DNA from 4 places in the Achromobacter sp. T5-5 genome. Region 3 is predicted to be linked to each of the others. Evidence: predicted binding sites of a transcription regulator. Region 3 holds the regulator's gene; each other region holds the start of a gene.

Region 1 (4,775 bases), 1.7 Mb from region 3:
GCACAACATCGCGGACGTCCAGGGCGACGTGATCGTCAGCCTGGACAACGGCCGTTTCATGCACGTGAACTCGCGCACGGCGCGCCTGCTGGAATTGCTGTCGCTGCAATCGCTGCAACGGTTGGCGCGCCTGGACGTCAATCCCACCAACCTGCTGCGCGACGGGTTTCCCTTCGACACCATCCGCGGTCACGTCAAGGTGGCCGACGGCATGCTGACCACCGAGGGCTACAAGATCAACGGGCCGGTCGCCGCCATCGTGCTGGCCGGTGGGGTGAACCTGATCAAGGAGCGCTGGGACCTCAAGGCGGTGGTCATCCCCAACCTGGATGCGAGCGGCGCGGCAATGGTGACCGCGCTGGCCGTCAATCCGCTGATCGGCCTGGGGGCTTTCGTGACGCAGTGGCTGCTCAAGCAGCCGCTCGCGCGCGCGATGACCATGGAATATTCCGTGACGGGCAGTTGGGACGACCCGCGCGTCGAGCCCATCGAAAGCGCCGGCAAGGAGCCGCCCAAGCAGACGCCGCGGCCGGCCGATTCGATGCCGCGCCGGATGCCGGAGTTCATCGAGCATTGAGGCGGTGCGCAAGGGGGGCGGCGGGCCGGACGCTCCCCTGGCAAGATCTTGCGCGCAATGAAAAGCCGCCCATTCAGGGCGGCTGCGGCTGTGGCTGCTGCGGGCGCGGACGGCCTGCTTACTTCTTCTTCATCATGTCGAAGAATTCGGCGTTGGTCTTGGTGGCGCGCATCTTGTCCAGGATGAACTCCATGGACTGGACTTCGTCCATGTCGTGGATGAACTTGCGCAGCACCCACACCTTCTGGAGCAGGTCGGGGGCGATCAGCAGCTCTTCGCGGCGGGTGCCCGACTTGTTCAGGTTGATGGACGGGTAGACGCGCTTTTCGGCCAGGCGGCGCTCGAGGTGGACTTCGGAGTTGCCGGTGCCCTTGAATTCTTCATAGATGACTTCATCCATGCGGCTGCCGGTTTCGATCAGCGCGGTGCCCAGGATGGTCAGCGAGCCGCCTTCCTCCAGGTTGCGCGCGGCGCCGAAGAAGCGCTTGGGGCGCTGCAGGGCGTTGGCGTCCACGCCGCCGGTCAGCACCTTGCCGGAGGCCGGCACGACGGTGTTGTACGCGCGGGCCAGACGGGTGATCGAGTCCAGCAGGATCACGACGTCCTTCTTCATTTCGACCAGGCGCTTGGCCTTTTCGATGACCATTTCGGCCACTTGCACGTGACGGGTGGCGGGCTCGTCGAAGGTGGAGGCCACCACTTCGCCGCGCACCGTGCGCTGCATTTCGGTCACTTCCTCGGGGCGCTCATCGACCAGCAGGACGATCATGACCGCGTCGGGGTAATTGGTGGTGATGGCGTGCGCGATGTGCTGCATCATCACCGTCTTGCCGGACTTGGGGCTGGCGACGATCAGGCCGCGCTGGCCCATGCCGATGGGGGCGAAGACGTCGAGGATGCGGCCGGTGAGGTTTTCCTCGCTCTTGATGTCGCGTTCCAGGCGGATGACGCGGTTCGGGTGCAGCGGCGTCAGGTTCTCGAACATGATGCGATGCTTGATCGCCTCGGGCGCCACGCCGTTGACCTTGTCCACCTTCACCAGCGCGAAATAGCGCTCGCCATCCTTGGGGGTGCGCACTTCGCCTTCGATGGAGTCGCCGGTGTGCAGGTTGAAACGGCGGATCTGCGACGGAGAAATGTAGATGTCGTCGGTGCTGGCCAGATACGAGGTTTCCGGCGAGCGCAGGAAACCGAAGCCGTCGGGCAGGACTTCCAGGACGCCGTCGCCGAAGATCTGCTCGCCTTGCTTGGCGCGCCGCTTCATGATGGCGAACATCAGTTCCTGCTTGCGCAGGCGGTTGGCGTTCTCGATTTCCAGGCCAGCGGCCATTTCGAGCAGCTGCGAGACGTGCAGCGCCTTCAGTTCGTTGAGGTGCATCGCGGTGAGTTTGGGGGAAAAGTAAAGGAGGGCTCTGGCGGCGCGCCACGGACGGGCTCGCGCGGTACTGAATGAGCGCCGCCTCAGCGGCGGCGCCTTCGTTTACAGCACGCGGTTTACAACGCGCCGTCCAGGAATGCGGTGAGTTGCGACTTCGACAGCGCGCCAACCTTGGTGGCGGCCGCCTGGCCGTCTTTAAAGAGCATAAGGGTAGGAATGCCGCGGATGCCGTACTTGGTGGCCGTGCCCTGGTTTTCGTCCACGTTCAGTTTCGCGATCGTCAGGCGACCCGCGTATTCGGTGGCGACTTCTTCCAGGATCGGGGCAATCATCTTGCAGGGGCCGCACCAGGCAGCCCAGTAGTCCACCAGCACCGGCTGGCCGGATTTCAACACATCGGCATCGAAGCTCGCGTCACTGACGTTCTTGATTTGGTCGCTCATGATGGTGATTCTCGGTTCGGCAGCAAAAGGCGCGTTAAGACGCGCCTTGCCGTTGTTCTTGTTTGTGGAATGGGCTCAAGCATACCACTGTCAATAACAACAGGCATACCACTGTTAATAACAACAGGGTTTGCAGGATTTGTGTAGGATGTTGCGGCGCGGCCGTCGCGATCCGGGTCACTGAACCCCGGTGCGCCGGTCGTGACTGTCATCATCCTACCGAAATCGGACTTGGTCAGGTCGTGCGCATCCCACCGGGAGCCGCGCAGAATCTAGGCTTGTCCGTAAAATGTCGGTTTTTTTCCACAGATGTTGGGGATAACTTGGCCACTCCACGTTACAACGAGGCGTCCATCCGCGTCCTGAAGGGGCTGGAGCCCGTGCGCCAGCGCCCGGGCATGTACACCCGCACCGAAAACCCCCTGCACGTCGTGCAGGAGGTCATAGACAACGCCGCAGACGAGGCCCTGGCCGGCTACGGCAAACAGATCCAGGTCACGCTGCACGCCGATGGCAGCGTGTCCGTCGAGGACGACGGGCGCGGCATCCCCGTCGGCCTGCATCCCGAAGAGAACGCGCCCGTCGTCGAACTGGTCTTCACGCGCCTGCACGCGGGCGGCAAGTTCGACAAGGCCGGCGGCGGCGCCTACGCCTTCTCCGGCGGCCTGCACGGCGTGGGCGTGTCCGTCACGAACGCGCTGGCCACCCGTCTGGAAGTCGTCGTCTGGCGGGACAACGCCGTGAGCCGCCTGGTGTTCAAGGGCGGCGACGTCGCCGAACCTCTGGCGCCCTACGACCAGGGCGGCCGCAAGAAGTCCGGCACGCGCGTGCGCGTCTGGCCCGACGCCAAATATTTCGACAGCCCGAACATCCCGCTGGGCGAACTGACGCACCTGCTGCGCAGCAAGGCCGTGCTGCTGCCGGGCGTGAAGGTCTCGCTGGTCAACGAAAAAACCGGGGACACCAAGACCTGGCAGTACCAGGACGGCCTGCGCGGCTACCTGGCCGAGGCCCTGGCCGGCGCGGAGCTGATGGTGCCGTTCTTCGAAGGCGAACAGTACGCTGGCGCCGACCACGAGAACTTCGCCGAAGGCGAGGGCGCCCAATGGGTGGTGGCCTGGACCGAGGACGGCAACGCGGTGCGCGAGTCCTACGTCAACCTCATTCCCACGCCCGCGGGCGGCACCCATGAATCCGGGCTGCGCGAAGGCCTCTTCGGCGCGGTCAAGGGCTTTGCCGAGCTGCACAGCCTGCTGCCCAAGGGCGTGAAGCTGCTGCCCGAAGACGTGTTCGCGCGCGCCAGCTTCGTGTTGTCGGCCAAGGTGCTGGATCCGCAATTCCAGGGCCAGATCAAAGAGCGCTTAAATAGCCGCGACGCCGTGCGTCTGGTTGGCGGTTTCTCCAAGAGCGCGCTGGACCTGTGGCTGCACAGCAACGTCGAATATGGCAAGAAGCTGGCTGAGCTGGCCATCCGTCAGGCGCAGGCGCGCCAACGGTCGGCGCAAAAGGTCGAAAAGCGCAAGAGCTCGGGCGTGGCTGTGCTGCCCGGCAAGCTGACCGACTGCGAATCCAGCGACGCGACCCGCACGGAAGTGTTCCTGGTCGAGGGCGACTCGGCCGGCGGCTCGGCCAAGATGGGACGCGACAAGGAGTTCCAGGCCATCCTGCCGCTGCGCGGCAAGGTGCTGAACTCCTGGGAGGTCGATCGCGACCGTCTCTTCGCCAACAATGAAATCCACGACATCTCGGTCGCCATCGGCGTGGACCCCCACGGTCCCGGCGATACCCCCGACCTGTCCGGCCTGCGCTATGGCCGCATCTGCATCCTGTCCGACGCGGACGTCGACGGCTCGCACATCCAGGTGCTGCTGCTGACGCTCTTCTACAAGCACTTCCCCAAGCTGGTCGAGGCGGGCAACGTCTACGTCGCCAAGCCGCCGCTGTTCCGCCTGGACGTGCCGGCCCAGGGCAAGCGCCCCGCCCGCAAGATCTACTGTCTTGACGAAGGCGAACTCGAGGCCGCACAGGACAAGCTGCGCAAGGAAGGCGTGCGCGAAGGCGCCTGGTCGGTCAGCCGGTTCAAGGGCCTGGGCGAAATGAATCCCGAGCAGCTCTGGGAAACCACCATGAACCCCGACACGCGCCGCCTGCTGCCGGTGGGCTACGGCGACCAGACGCCCGATGACACCACCCGCATGTTCGACATGCTGATGGGCAAGGGCGAATCCTCGCAACGCCGCGCGTGGATCGAGGAAAAGGGCAACCTGGCGGAGCTCGACATCTGATGACGCCGTCCGCGCCCGGGCAAGCCCGCATGGTCGTCGACCTGACCGCCGACGACTACGCGGATTTTGCCGCCTATGTGTACAAGCGGCCG
Region 2 (4,775 bases), 990 kb from region 3:
ATCTGCATCGTCCTCGTTACGCCGGCGGCATCGCCGTTCTCGCGTGGGACCTGGTCTCGCCCGAAGCAGCCGCAGGAAAACCGGAGATGGCCGGCACGGGCACCCAGCTTTTACTGGCGTGGACGCAGGACATGACCGGCCTGCCCCACAATCACCTCATGTTCGTGGGCAAGACCGCCGATGGAACCAGCGATCTGGTCAATCTCTGGGAATTCATCCGGCGTTACATGGAAGAAGGCCCCAACGCTGTGCCTCGCCCCCGCAAGCTACTGACTAAAGTGCCTTGGCCGTGGTTGTCGTTTGCCGCACCCTGGAGTTTTCTCAAGCCTCTCTGGCGCGCCGACCAGCGCCGGCTCGTGGTCTTGCTGTCGGTACTGCTGTCTCCCGTAATCTTGATCCATGCGACCGGGCACTGGCTATCGTTGCTCTTGGGATGGGAACCGCGTTGGCCCAGGATCATTCGTCAGGCGGGACTGCCCGGCCACCCCACTCCGTCCTTGTCGGTCGCAACTGACTGGCCGCCGCTTCGGGCACCTGAGCATGAAACGAGGCCATCAGCGTGCGAAGGCGGCGCGGCGTCCCCAAGCGGTATCAACACGCATGGCTAACCATGCTGGCGGCCCGAGGCCAGACGCTGGATACACGTCAGCTCAATGCACCGTCGTCCCATCCGGCGGCGTCTGGTTCAGCCCCAGCGCCGCTTCCCAGCTGCGCAGCGGCACGCAGGTCTGCAGGCGCACGATGGCGCGCTGGATCAGGGCGGGATGCAGTTCATGGCCGACGTGGGAGGCGATGTCGATGGTGGAGTCGCCATGCAGTTCGGCCAGCCGGGCCTGCGCCGCCTGGGCGTTGGCCACGGCCATGACGGGATCGTTGGCGCCGTGCAGCAGATGAATGGTGGTGTATTGCGGCGCGGTCTTGGGCAGTTGCGCGTAGCGGCCCGAAAACGCGAGGACGCGGCCGGCCATGCCGTCGTGGGCCTGCACCAGTTCCAGCGCCATGATGGCGCCTTGCGAAAAACCGGCCAGCGCGGTGTCGGATTGCAGCAAGCCGAAGCGCGCCTGCGCGTCGCGCACGTAGGCTTCCAGGGGCGGCATTGCCTGGGCCACGCGGTCGGCGCGGTTTTCCTCGGTGACCCCGCGCACGGAGAACCACTGCCGGCCGGCGCCGCCGCCGTCGAATGGTTCGAAGCCTTCGGGGATCAGCACGGCCGCGCTCGGGAAGGCGGCGCGCAGCGCCTGGGCCAGAGGCGCCAGGTTGTCGGGTGACCCGCCCACGCCGTGCAGCAGGATGAAGAGCTGGCGCACGTCGACGCCCGGATCGGGAAGAAATTCGATAGAACTGGAAGACGCCATGAAACCGCTCCGTACTGGCTTGGGGACGTCAAACGGCGCCCCGATTGCCGCATTGTAAAAGGCGCGCCGCCTGGGAGCCTGCCCGGGTTTGCTGCGCGCCGCCCGGCGCGTCACCTGGCCATGATAGCGCCGGGACGAGCCCTGGGCACCGGCCCGTTCGTGGCCCGCGGCGCGGCACATGGCGATACGTCCGGCGGGTCTAAGTCTGGCCCCGAAGCCCGGCGCCAAAGCCCGGTACAATACTGTATATTCATACAGTCATTTACCACCAGGCGTCCCCGCCATGCAGTCCCCCGAACGTATCCATCCCGCGCTGTGGCGCGCCACGCAGTTGGCCCAGGGCGCCGCACGCACCCTGCCTACCGGGCATGCGGCGCTCTCGGCCGAACTGCCCGACGGCGGCTGGCCGCTGGGATCGCTCGTCGAACTGCTGACCCCGCACCCCGGCATTGGAGAAATCCGCCTGCTGCGTCCCGCCCTTGCCCAGCTGGAAACACGCCGTCCCATTGCCCTGGTGCAGCCGCCGCATGTCCCCCACATCGCCAGCTGGATGAGCTGGCGGCTGGATCCCCGGCAATTGCTCTGGGTGGCGCCCGAAAAGCCGGTCGACGCCCTGTGGGCCACCGAACAGATCCTGAAAAACGGCAGTTGCGGCGCGCTGATCTGCTGGCTGCCCAATGTGCGCCCCGAATCCCTGCGCCGCCTGCACCTGGCCGCCCAGGCCAGCGACCTGCTGTTCATCGCCGTGCGCCCGTCCCGCGCCGCGCAGAACGCCACGCCCGCCGCCCTGCGGCTGGCGCTGGCGCCCGCGCCGGGCGGCTTGTCCGTGCACATACTCAAGCGCCGGGGGCCTGTCTGCGACACCCCGCTGTACGTGGGCCTGGAGCCCGGCGCCCTTACCCCTTCCACTCCCCGCCATGCGCCTCTGGATCGCCGCCTGCCTGCGCTGCCTGCCGCTGGACGTCATACGCCCGCACTGGCCGCATGAACAGGAGGCGTTCGCCGTTCTGGACCAGGAACGGGTCGCCGCCCTGACTCCCGCCGCCCGCCAGGCCGGCGTGACGCCCGGCATGCGCCGCGCGGGCGCGGCGGCCATCGCCCCCGGCGTGGAACTGCTGCCGCGCAATGCGCAGGCCGAAGCCGAGGCCCTGCAGGGCGCGGCGCTGGCCTTGCTGCAGTACACCCCTGAAATCGCGCTGGCCGACGGCGACACCGTGCTGCTGAACGTGGGCGCCAGCCTGATGTTCTTCCGCGGGCCGCGCGCGCTGGCACGGCGGGTGGCCGCGACGCTGCGCGCGCTGGACCTGCGCATGACCCTGGGCATGGCGCCCACCGCCACGGGCGCCTGGCTGCTGGCGCGGCGTGCCGGCCGGGGCGTCCCCCGGCGCACGCTGAAGCTGTCCACCCTGGCGCGGCGGCTCGATGCCCTGCCCCTGTCGCTGCTGCCCCAGGCGCACGACCGCCGGCACTGGCTGGACGACATCGGCTGCCACACGCTGGCGCACCTGCGCGCCCTGCCGCGCGCGGGCCTGCAGCGGCGCAGCGCGCCCGACCTGCTGCAGGCCCTGGACGCCGCCTACGGCCAGGCGCCCGAACTCCACCGCTGGATCGAACCGCCGCATCGGTTTTCGCGGCGCATCGAACTCATGGACTATATGGAGCACACCGACGCGGTGCTGGCCGTCGCGGGCCGCCTGGCCGAACAATTGGGCGGCTGGCTGGCCGCCCGGCAATTGGCCGTCCAGCGCGTGGTGCTCAGCATGGACCACGAACGCGGCCGCCACGCCCGGCCGCCCACCGAACTGGAGCTGGCCCTCGCGCAGCCCGTCTGGCAGGCGCGGCAGCTCCTGCCGCTGCTGCGCGAAAAACTGAACCACTTCACGCTGGAAGCCCCCGTCATCGCCGTCACGCTGCAGGCGCCCGACACGGTCGAGCAGCCCGCCGCCAGCACCACCCTGTTTCCCGAGCCGGGCGGCACCGCCGCCGACCACGCGCGGCTCCTGGACCTGCTGGTGGCGCGCCTGGGCCGCGACCGGGTGCGCCACGCCCGGCCCGTCGCCGACCACCGCCCCGAGACCGCCAATGCCTGGGGCGACGCGCTGGCCGCGCCCCAGCGCCCCGACCCGCTGCCGCCCCTGCTCGAACGCCCCTTCTGGCTGCTGGAAACCCCGCAGCCCCTGAAGCTGTCCGGCCATCGCCCCCAATACGGCGGGCAGGCGCTGCGGCTGATGCGCGGTCCCGAACGCATCGAAAGCGGCTGGTGGGATCCGGTCCTGACCGTGCGCGATTACTTCGTCGCCGAAGACGCGGCCGGCGCGCGCTACTGGATCTACCGCGAGCGCGATGCCGAGGACGCCCGCTGGTTCCTGCACGGACTGTACGCCTGACATGCGCACGGACGACGACGCCCCCGATCCGCTGGACCCGGCTGAAACCCTGGCCGGCTTGCCCGGTTATGCCGAGCTGCAATGCCAGTCCAATTTTTCCTTCCTGCAGGGCGCCTCGCACCCCGAGGAACTGGCCGCGCGCGCCGCCGAACTCGGCTACGCCGCGCTGGCCCTGACCGACGAATGCTCGCTGGCGGGCGTGGTGCGCGCCCACACCGAGGCCAAGACCCTGAAACTGCCGCTGATCGTCGGCGCCACGTTCCAGTTGCGCGCCGCGCCCGATGCCGCGCCGCTGGGCCTGACCCTGCTGGCGCAGACCCGCGAAGGCTACGGCAACCTCTCCGAACTCATCACGCTGGCCCGCACCCGGGCGCCCAAGGGCGAGTACCGGCTCTCCCCGCAAGACCTCGCCGATCCGCCCGGCGGCTACGCGCATCTGCGCAGCCTGCCGGAATGCCTGGCCATCCTGACGCCCGCCTACGGCACCGACGCCGACCGCATGGCCGACCAGGCGTGCTGGCTGGCGCGCCTTTTTCCCGGCCGCGCCTGGGTGGGACTGACCCTGCTGCACCAGTCGCGCGACGACCTGCACCGCGCCGCCGTCGAACATGCGGCCCAGGCGTCGCAACTGCCCGTGGTGGCGGTCGGGCAGGTCCAGATGCATGTCCGCTCGCGCAAGCCGCTACACGATACGCTGACCGGCATCCGCACCCGCCGGCAGGTGTCGCAATGCGGCTACGAACTGTCCGGCAATGCCGAACAACACCTGCGCAGCCGCATGCGGCTGGCCAGCCTGTACCCGCCCGACGCCCTGGCGCAGACCCTGGCCGTGGCGCGCCGCTGCACGTTTTCGCTGGACGAGCTGCGCTATGAATATCCCGACGAGATCGTGCCGCCCGGCCATACGCCGGCCAGCTACCTGCGCCAGGAGGCGCTGGCCGGCGCCCGCCGGCGCTTTCCGGCGGGCGTGCCGGACAACGTGGCCGCGCAGATCGAAAAGGAACTGGAGCTGATCGCCGAGCTGGGCTACGAG
Region 3 (4,775 bases):
GCTCCTGCAGCATTTCCAGGTCGAAGCGGGTGCGCTGCTCCAGCCGCTGGGCTTCCACCAGATGGCCGTCATCGACGAAGCGCTTGACGCGTTCGCGCAGTTCTTCCTTGATGGTTTCGATGGCGCGCAGCACGGTGTCGCGGGGCGTCACGTAGTGCGACCCGGGGTAGACCGTAAAGCGCGGCAGCTTCTGGCGTATACGGCCCGTCAACGGGTCAAAGAGCTCCAGGCTTTCGATCTCGTCGTCGAACAGCGTGACCCGCAGGGCGAGCTCGGCGCTTTCCGCCGGGAAGATGTCGATGGTTTCGCCGCGCACGCGGAATACCCCGCGCGTGAACTCGGCGTCGTTGCGCGTGTATTGCATGGCAACCAGCCGCGCCAGGATTTCACGCCGCGCGATCTGGTCGCCGGCGCGCAGGATCAGCACCATCGCGTGATAGTCGCCCGGATTGCCGATACCGTAGATGCAGGACACCGTGCCTACGATGATCGTGTCGCGGCGCTCCAGCAGGCTCTTGGTGGCCGACAAACGCATCTGCTCGATGTGTTCGTTGATCGACGAATCCTTTTCGATGAAAAGGTCGCGCGTCGGCACGTAGGCTTCGGGCTGGTAGTAGTCGTAATACGAAACGAAGTACTCGACCGCGTTCTTCGGGAAGAACTCGCGCATTTCGGCGTAGAGCTGCGCGGCCAGCGTCTTGTTCGGGGCCAGGACGAGCGCCGGGCGGCCCAGCCGCGCGATGACGTTGGCCATAGTGTAGGTCTTGCCGGACCCCGTCACACCCAGCAGGGTCTGGAACATCAGGCCGTCTTCGACACCCTGCGTCAGCCCCTCGATGGCCGTGGGCTGGTCTCCCGCGGGCGGATAGGGCTGATAAAGATGAAACGGGCTGTCAGGGAAATCGACGAATCCCGGACCTGCGGCGGGAGCGCCCGCGCTCGGGTCTATTGCGCTCTTAGGCATGCTAGACTGTTCCAGGGTAAACCCCCCATTATCCACAGCACTCCGTACTGCGTCCACCCACCTCATCAGAGTCCCATGAGCACCCTTTTCGATTCCGTCGAACTCGCGCCGCGCGACCCCATTCTTGGTCTGAACGAACAATACAACGCGGACACCCGCCCCGGTAAAGTCAACCTGGGCGTGGGCGTGTATTACGATGATCAGGGACGCATTCCCCTGTTGGGCGCAGTGCGCAAGGCCGAGGCCGCCCGCATCGAAGCTGCCGCCGCCCGCGGATACCTTCCGATCGAAGGCATTGCCGGCTACAACAGCGGCGCCCAGGCCCTGCTGCTGGGCAAGGACTCCGCGCTGGCAGCTGCCGGCCGCGTGCTGACCACGCAGGCACTGGGCGGCACCGGCGCGCTCAAGATCGGCGCCGACTTCCTGCGCCAGCTTCTCCCGGGCTCCAAGGTGCTGATCAGCGACCCGAGCTGGGAAAACCACCGCGCGCTGTTCGAGCGAGCCGGCTTTGAAGTCGGCACCTACGCTTACTACGACGCGACCACCCGCGGCTTGAACTTCGAAGCGATGCTGGCCGACCTGAAGGCGGCGCCCGCCAAGACCATCGTCGTGCTGCACGCGTGCTGCCACAATCCCACCGGCGCGGATCCCACCGCCGACCAGTGGAAGCAGATCGCCGCCGTCGTCAAGGAAAACAACCTGGTCCCGTTCCTGGACATCGCCTACCAAGGGTTTGGCGACGGCCTGACCGAAGACGCATCGGTCGTGCGCCTCTTTGCAGACATGGACATGACCATGTTCATCAGCTCGTCGTTTTCGAAGTCGTTCTCGCTGTACGGCGAGCGCGTCGGCGCGCTGACGGTCGTGGCGGGCAGCAAGGAAGAAGCCACCCGCGTGCTGAGCCAGCTCAAGCGCGTCATTCGCACCAACTACTCGAACCCGCCCACCCACGGCGGCACGGTGGTCTCGACGGTGCTCAACACGCCCGAGCTGTTTACCCTCTGGGAAGAAGAACTGGCCGGAATGCGTGACCGCATCCGTCTCATGCGCAAGCAGCTCGTCGACAAGATCAAGGAACACGGCGGCAAGCAGGACTTCAGCTTCGTGCTGAAGCAGCGCGGCATGTTCTCGTACTCGGGCCTGAGCGCCGCGCAGGTCGACCGCCTGCGTGAAGAACACGGCGTCTACGCCATCTCCAGCGGCCGGATCTGCGTGGCTGCGCTGAACAGCGGCAACATCGACAAGGTGGCCGCCGCCATCGCGGCAGTGCTTTAAAACCGCAGGCCGGCGCCACGCCGGCGGCAGCCAGAAACGGGACCCAGGGGGTCCCGTTTTTATTTGCGCCCGGCTCGGCTTGCTTTTTTGCGCTGCGCCCCCCAGAATGGCGCTGTATATATGTACAGTCCGCTCACAACGGATCATCGCCATGGCCAGCAAACTTACTGATCGCCAACAACAAATTCTGGATCTCATCAGGCAGACGGTTTCGCGCACCGGCTTTCCGCCGACCCGCGCCGAAATCGCCCAAGCCCTGGGTTTCCGTTCGCCCAACGCCGCAGAAGACCATCTGAAGGCGCTGGCCCGCAAAGGCGCCATCGAACTGACCGCCGGTGCGTCCCGCGGTATCCGCCTGAAGGACGCGGCGACCTCCCCCGCACAGGCCTCGTTGCCCATCCCTGCCCTGGCGCAGCTCCTCCTGCCCCTGGTTGGCCGTGTCGCAGCGGGCAGCCCCATTCTGGCGGCTGAACACGTCGAACGCGAAGTCGGCGTCGATCCCAACCTTTTCGCCCAGGCGCCAGATTACCTGCTGAAGGTGCGCGGCATGAGCATGCGCGATGCCGGCATCCTGGAAGGCGACCTACTGGCCGTCAAGAAAGCCTCGGAAGCCCGCAATGGCCAGATCGTGGTGGCCCGACTGGGCGACGACGTCACCGTCAAGCGCTTGCAGCGCCAGAACGGCCATATCGAACTCCTGCCCGAAAACCCCGATTTCGAGACCATCGTGGTCAAGCCCGACCAGGAATTTGCACTGGAAGGCATTGCCGTAGGCCTCATCCGCACCCAGGCGCTGCACTAGGCGCGTCGGCGCAGCACCCTAAATAAACAAACCCCGCTCAAACATCGAGCGGGGTTTTCGTATTGGGACGCCAGGGCTGGCCCGGGATATCCTGATCTGGATCGGGCGCCCTCTTTCGAAGGCGCCCGGGGTTCAAGCTGCGATCAGTGCTTCATGACCGGATCGGTCGACCCCGGATCGGCCGGCTTGGCCACCAAAGATTCCTTGACGGCTTCTTCCTCGGCGAGCGGTTCGGGCAGACGCTCCAGGGCAAGCTCCAGCACCTTGTCGATCCAGCGCACCGGCACGATCTCGAGGTGGTTCTTGACGTTGTCCGGGATCTCCGCCAAATCCTTGACGTTTTCTTCCGGGATCAGAACCGTCTTGATACCGCCACGATGTGCCGCCAGCAGCTTTTCCTTCAGGCCGCCGATCGGCAGCACTTCGCCGCGCAGCGTGATCTCGCCGGTCATGGCGACGTCGGCGCGCACCGGGATGCGCGACAGGGCCGACACCATGGCGGTGGTGATCGCGATACCCGCGGACGGACCGTCCTTCGGGGTCGCGCCTTCCGGCACGTGCACGTGCATGTCGTGCTTTTCGAACACGCTGTCGGCAAAGCCCAGACGACGGGCCCGCGAACGCACAACCGTGCGCGCGGCTTCGACCGATTCCTTCATCACATCGCCGAGCGAGCCCGTGCGCTGGATGACGCCCTTGCCGGGCATGTCCGCGACTTCGATCGTCAGCAGGTCGCCGCCGACTTCCGTCCACGCCAGACCGGTAACCTGGCCGATCTGGTTTTCCTTCTCGGCCATGCCGAATGCGTAGCGACGCACACCCAGGTAATCGCTGAGATTGTCTGCCGTGACGTTGACAGCCTTGACCTCCGGCGCCTTGCCTTCGGCCTTGGCGCGATCGCTCTGGGTCAGCAATTGCTTGATGACCTTGCGGCAGATCTTGCCGACCTCGCGCTCGAGCGCACGCACACCGGCTTCGCGGGTGTAGTAGCGCACGATGTCGCGCAGCGCGCTGTCATCGACAGTCAGCTCGGTATCCTTCACGCCGTTGTTCTTCATCAGCTTGGGCAGCAGATGGTCGCGGGCGATGTGGATCTTTTCTTCCTCGGTGTAACCCGACAGGCGGATCACTTCCATGCGGTCGAGCAGCGCCGGCGGAATGTTCAGCGTGTTGCTGGTCGCCACGAACATGACGTCCGACAGGTCGAAGTCGACTTCGATGTAATGGTCCTGGAACGTGTGGTTCTGTTCCGGATCCAGCACTTCGAGCAACGCCGACGAGGGATCGCCGCGGAAATCCATGCCCAGCTTGTCGATTTCATCCAGCAGGAACAGCGGATTGCGCACGCCGACCTTCGACATGTTCTGCACGATCTTGCCCGGCATGGAACCGATGTACGTACGACGGTGGCCGCGAATCTCGGCCTCGTCGCGCACGCCGCCCAGCGCCATGCGGACGAACTTGCGGTTCGTGGCTTTGGCGATCGACTGGCCGAGCGAGGTCTTGCCCACGCCCGGAGGGCCGACCAGGCACAGAATCGGCGCCTTCACCTTGTCCACGCGCTGTTGCACGGCAAGGTATTCCAGGATCCGTTCCTTGACCTTTTCCAGGCCATAGTGGTCGTTGTCCAGCACCGTTTCGGCGTTGCTGATCGAATTGTTGATCTTGCTCTTCTTTCTCCAGGGGAGATTGATGAGCGTGTCGATGTAGTTGCGCACCACGGTGGCCTCGGCC
Region 4 (4,775 bases), 380 kb from region 3:
CATGCTGGTCAACCTGATCGAACGGCGGCTGGGGCCGGACTGGCTGCACCGCGACGCCAGCATGGCCGGCCTGCACCTGGTGCTGACGCTGCCGCCGGACATGGACGACCTGCGCGTGGTGGAGGTGGCGCGCAGCAAGGGCGTGCTGACGCGGGCGCTGTCGCGCTACTACGTCAACGACGAGGGGCGGCGGCCTGGCCTGCTGCTGGGCTACGCCTGCGTGCCCGAGCACGACATCGCGCGCAAGTTCGAGGTGCTGCTGGAAAGCCTGGCGGAAGTGGCGCGAAAGCCAGCGTTGGCCGCGACCGGTGTCTGACACCCTTGTGGCACCGGCGTGGATCGAAGATGGGTTCTGCGGGTGTCAGACACCTACCTAATGCCCGCTACACGCCCGGCAGCCGAAGCGCCGACGCGAAGGCCGCGGCGTTGCGCATGCCCTGGTCTTCGAAGTTGGTGTTAAACACGGCGTGCGCCTGGGCCGACTGTGACGCCAGCCGGGTGAACCGGGCAACCAGTTCGGCCAGCTCTTCTTCCGAGTATTCGTACTGGAATCGTCCCGACGACGCCGGACCCGACGCGTTCCAGGTCGCCGCGTTGCGCCCGTGCAGCCGCAGCAGCGTCATATCCGGATGCGTGCTTTCCCAGACCGCGGGCACGGTGTTGTCAAAGCCCTGGGGCGCGTCCACGACCGTATGCACCACGCCTAGGTCGCGTTCGAAGGCCAGCGTGTCCGCGGTGGCGGCGGGGCCGTCGAACCAACTGCGGTGCCGGAACTCCACGGATACCCGGTGATCTTCCATGCGCCGCGCGCAGTCCGCCACGCGCGCCTTGCCGCGGGCGTCGCGCCGTATCCAGGGCGGAAACTGGAAATGCACCGCGCCCAGCTTGCCCGGCAGCCGCAGCGGCTCCAGCGCGAGCTGATAGCGCCGCCAGAGTTCGTCACGCAGGTCGGGCGGCAGTTGGTCGTGGTAGAGCACCGGCTCCGGCCAGTCCGCCAGCTCGCGCCGGATGTCGCCGGGCAGGGCCGAAAGCGGCGTCTGGTGACCGGTGAATAGCCGAAAGGCCTTGATATTGAAGACGAAGTCGTCCGGCGTCCGGGTGGCCCACAGGTAGGCGTTTTCCGGCGTGGGCAGCGCGTAAAAGCTGGAATCGACCTCCGCCAGCGAAAAGCGCGACGCATAAAAGCGCAGCCGCGCTTCGGCGCTGCGCGCCTCGGGGGGATAGAAGCGGCGCGAGGCCAGCAGGGTGGGGTCGGTCCAGGAGGCGGTGCCGGTCAGGATGCGGGGGGAATCAGCCATGGCGCCGAGGCGTATCAGACGAAAATCCAAAATTTCTGTATAAATATACAGTGTTCATCCGGAGCCAGACCCTGGCTCCTTCCTTTTTTGCGGCCGTAGCGCTGCGGCACCGCGACATGCCAGACCAAGCTCATCTCACCGAATCCTCCGACAACGAACGGCCCGCCGGCCGCCCGGCCGAACGTCCCGACCCGCTGGCCGACCTGAACCCCGCCCAGCGCGAGGCGGCCGAGTTCGGCGTGGCCGGCGCGCCAGGCGATGACGGCCCCTTGCTCGTGATCGCGGGGGCGGGGTCCGGCAAGACCAACACGCTGGCCCACCGCGTCGCGCACCTCATCCTGAACGGCGCGGATCCGCAGCGCATGCTGCTCCTGACCTTTTCGCGCCGCGCGGCGCTAGAGATGGAACGGCGCGTGGGCTCGGTGCTGCAGCGGGTGATGAATCTGCGGTCCTCGCAGCAGGCGCCGTCGCTGCCGTGGGCGGGCACCTTCCATGCGATCGGCGCGCGGCTGCTGCGCGATTGCGCGCAGCGCATCGGCCTGTCCGAGGCCTTCACCATCCACGACCGGGGCGACGCCGAAGACCTGATGGGCATGGTGCGCCATGAACTGGGGCTGTCTTCCACCAAGTCGCGCTTCCCGCTCAAGGGCACCTGCCTGGCTATCTATTCGCGGGTGGTGAACAGCCAGACGCCGGTGGGCGATGTGCTCAAGACCGCCTTTCCGTGGTGCGCCCAATGGGAAGACGAACTGAAGACCCTGTTCCGCGCGTACGTCGCGGCCAAGCAGGACCAGCAGGTGCTGGACTACGACGACCTGCTGCTCTATTGGTCCGAAATGATGTCGGACCCGGAAATCGCGGCCGACGTGGGCGCGCGCTTCGATCACGTGCTGGTGGACGAATACCAGGACACCAACCGCCTGCAGTCGGCCATCCTGCTGGCCATGAAGCCCGACGGCCGCGGCCTGACGGTGGTGGGCGACGATGCCCAGTCCATCTATTCCTTCCGCGCGGCCACGGTGCGCAACATCCTGGACTTTCCCAACCAGTTCCCCGCGCCCGCGCGCGTCATCACGCTGGATCGCAACTATCGCTCCACCCAGCCCATCCTGACCGCGTCCAACGCCGTGATTGCGCAGGCCACCGAACGCTACGCCAAGGACCTGTGGACCGACCGCAAATCCTCGCAGCTTCCCGAGCTGGTGACGGTCAGCGACGAAGCCGGGCAGGCGCGCTGGGTGGCCGACCAGGTGCTGGCCCAGCGCGAGGGCGGCGCGACGCTCAAGTCGCAGGCGGCGCTGTTTCGCACCGCCAGCCACAGCGCCGCGCTGGAACTGGAGCTGACCCGTCGCAACATCCCCTTCGTGAAATTCGGCGGGTTGCGTTTCCTGGAAGCGGCGCACGTCAAGGACCTGCTGTCGATCCTGCGCTGGGCCGAGAACCCGCGCGGCCGCATGGCGGGCTTCCGAGTCGCGCAGCTGATGCCCGGCATTGGGCCGGCGACGGCGGGCAAGCTGATGGACGCGATGTCCGCGTCCGCCGAGCCGCTGCGCACGCTGCGCGAATTCAAGCCGGGGGCGGCAGCCCAGGAAGAGTGGGGCGCGTTTGCCGACACGTACGCCGCGCTGTGCGACCCCACGTTGAAGTGGCCCGCCGACGTGGACCTGGCCTTGCGCTGGTACAGCGGCCAGCTCGAACGCCTGTACGACGACGCGCGCGTGCGCAAGACTGACCTGGACCAGCTCGTGCGCATCGCCTCGGGCTATCCGTCGCGCGAGCGCTTCCTGACCGAACTGACGCTGGACCCGCCCGACGCCACCAGCGACGAATCCGGCGCACCGCTGCGTGACGAGGACTACATGATCCTGTCCACCATCCATTCCGCCAAGGGCCAGGAATGGAAGGCGGTCTACGTGCTGAATGTGGTGGACGGCTGCATTCCGTCCGACATGAGCACCGGCACCGCCGACGAGATCGAAGAAGAGCGCCGGCTGCTGTACGTGGCCATGACGCGGGCCAGGGAACGGCTGCAGCTGGTCGTGCCGCAGCGCTTTTACGTGCACCAGCAGACCGGCATGGGCGACCGCCACGTCTACGGGTCGCGCACGCGCTTCATCACCAACGCCATGCTGCCGCTTTTTGACCACCTGCCCAAGCTGCCCGATCTGCCCCCCGGGCGAGCCGAACCGCGCGAGCCGCAGGCCCCGCGCATCGACGTGGCCAAACGGGTGCGCAACCTCTTCTGAACCCGCGGTCCGCGGGCGGGCTGGGCTATCATCGGCCGATAAACACATGCTGTGCGGCAGGGATCGATTTGTCCGAGGATGTCTATGTCTAGTGAAGAGCAGCCCGCCGACGCGCCCAAGGGCGAGGTCGTGGCGTCGATCGCCTACGTGAACGGACGGCGTGACCGCGAAGTTCCCATTGAACAAGCCGGCCAGTACGTCAGCCAGCGGCAGGGGCAGAGCATGCTGTGGATCGGCCTGCGCAATCCCCATCCGGACACGCTGGCCAAGGTGGCGCGCGAGCTGGGCGCCTGTGACAAGAACCAGGAAGAAATGCTGGAAGCGCACCGGCGCCCGAAGATCATCGACTACGGCAACATGATCCTGATCGTCGCCGCCACGGTCGAGGTCGAGGCCGAGCGCCCCATCTTCGGCGAGACGCAGTTCCTCATCGGCGACGGCTTCCTGGTCACGGTGCGGCGCGGCGCGACCGCCGGCCACAGCCCCTTGCGCGAGCGCCTGGAGGCCTCGCCCGACCTGCTCAAGCGCGGCAGCGACTACGTGGCGTCCGAACTGCTGGACTGGCTGGTGGACCGCTATGTCGCGGCGGCGGTCAAGATCGAAAGCGTGGTGGAAGGCGCCGAGCAGAAGCTGCTGATCCGCGGCGCCAAGGACGCCGACATCCGCAGGCTGTACCGGCAGCGCCGGGACCTCCTGCGCATCCATACCGTCGTCTCGCCGCTGGCCGAGATCTGCCGCCGTCTGGCGCGCGTGGAGATGTCCGCCGTCGATGAACACGCGCGGCCTTATTTCGGCGAAGTGGCCGACCGCGTGCTGCGCGTGGACGAGCTGTTCAATTCGCTGCGCGAGTCGCTGGCCTTCGCGTTTGAAGCCAGCCTGATGATCGGGCAGGCCGCACAGAACGACACGACGCGCAAGCTGGCGTCCTGGGCCGCCATCCTGGCCGTGCCCACCGCCATCGCCGGCATCTACGGCATGAATTTCGAGTTCATGCCCGAACTGAAGTCGCCGTGGGGGTATCCCATCACGCTGGGCGTGATCACGTCGGTGTGCTCGGTGCTGTATTGGCGGTTCCGGAAATCCGGCTGGCTTTGAGCCGCCCGGTGTCTGACACCCTGAGGCGACGAACGTGGGTTTGCGGCGGTGTGCCATGGGTGTCAGACACCCCCGAACGCCACCGGTGCCCCCGATACCGCAGCCGGCTTGTGGCAAACTCCCTGCGTTCTTGAAT

Evidence for each region. Region 3 encodes LexA, which represses DNA repair genes until DNA is damaged. Its sites were predicted from a motif close to ACTGTATNNNNATACAGT; they were not measured.
Region 1: ACZ50Q_RS19730 (DNA topoisomerase IV subunit B) is a predicted target of LexA. The motif match lies at 2,509-2,526, and genes of this name have one in related genera.
Region 2: imuA (translesion DNA synthesis-associated protein ImuA) is a predicted target of LexA. The motif match lies at 1,597-1,614, and genes of this name have one in related genera.
Region 4: ACZ50Q_RS10005 (ATP-dependent helicase) is a predicted target of LexA. The motif match lies at 1,333-1,350, and genes of this name have one in related genera.

The regions. Positions count from the first base shown of each region.
Region 1 is NZ_AP027919.1:4,349,518-4,354,292, reverse strand. It holds gene ACZ50Q_RS19745 (YhdP family protein) at 1-577, shown strand, start outside; gene rho (transcription termination factor Rho) at 696-1,955, opposite strand; gene trxA (thioredoxin TrxA) at 2,072-2,398, opposite strand; gene ACZ50Q_RS19730 (DNA topoisomerase IV subunit B) at 2,722-4,683, shown strand; gene ACZ50Q_RS19725 (YcxB family protein) at 4,683-4,775, shown strand, end outside.
Region 2 is NZ_AP027919.1:3,603,597-3,608,371, forward strand. It holds gene ACZ50Q_RS16370 (DUF6708 domain-containing protein) at 1-608, shown strand, start outside; gene ypfH (esterase) at 651-1,355, opposite strand; gene imuA (translesion DNA synthesis-associated protein ImuA) at 1,639-2,343, shown strand; gene ACZ50Q_RS16385 (Y-family DNA polymerase) at 2,273-3,742, shown strand; gene ACZ50Q_RS16390 (error-prone DNA polymerase) at 3,744-4,775, shown strand, end outside.
Region 3 is NZ_AP027919.1:2,610,706-2,615,480, reverse strand. It holds gene uvrB (excinuclease ABC subunit UvrB) at 1-964, opposite strand, end outside; gene ACZ50Q_RS11875 (amino acid aminotransferase) at 1,040-2,239, shown strand; gene lexA (transcriptional repressor LexA) at 2,391-3,041, shown strand; gene lon (endopeptidase La) at 3,185-4,775, opposite strand, start outside.
Region 4 is NZ_AP027919.1:2,230,131-2,234,905, forward strand. It holds gene pdxR (MocR-like pyridoxine biosynthesis transcription factor PdxR) at 1-316, shown strand, start outside; gene ACZ50Q_RS10000 (DUF72 domain-containing protein) at 384-1,298, opposite strand; gene ACZ50Q_RS10005 (ATP-dependent helicase) at 1,415-3,544, shown strand; gene ACZ50Q_RS10010 (magnesium and cobalt transport protein CorA) at 3,629-4,639, shown strand.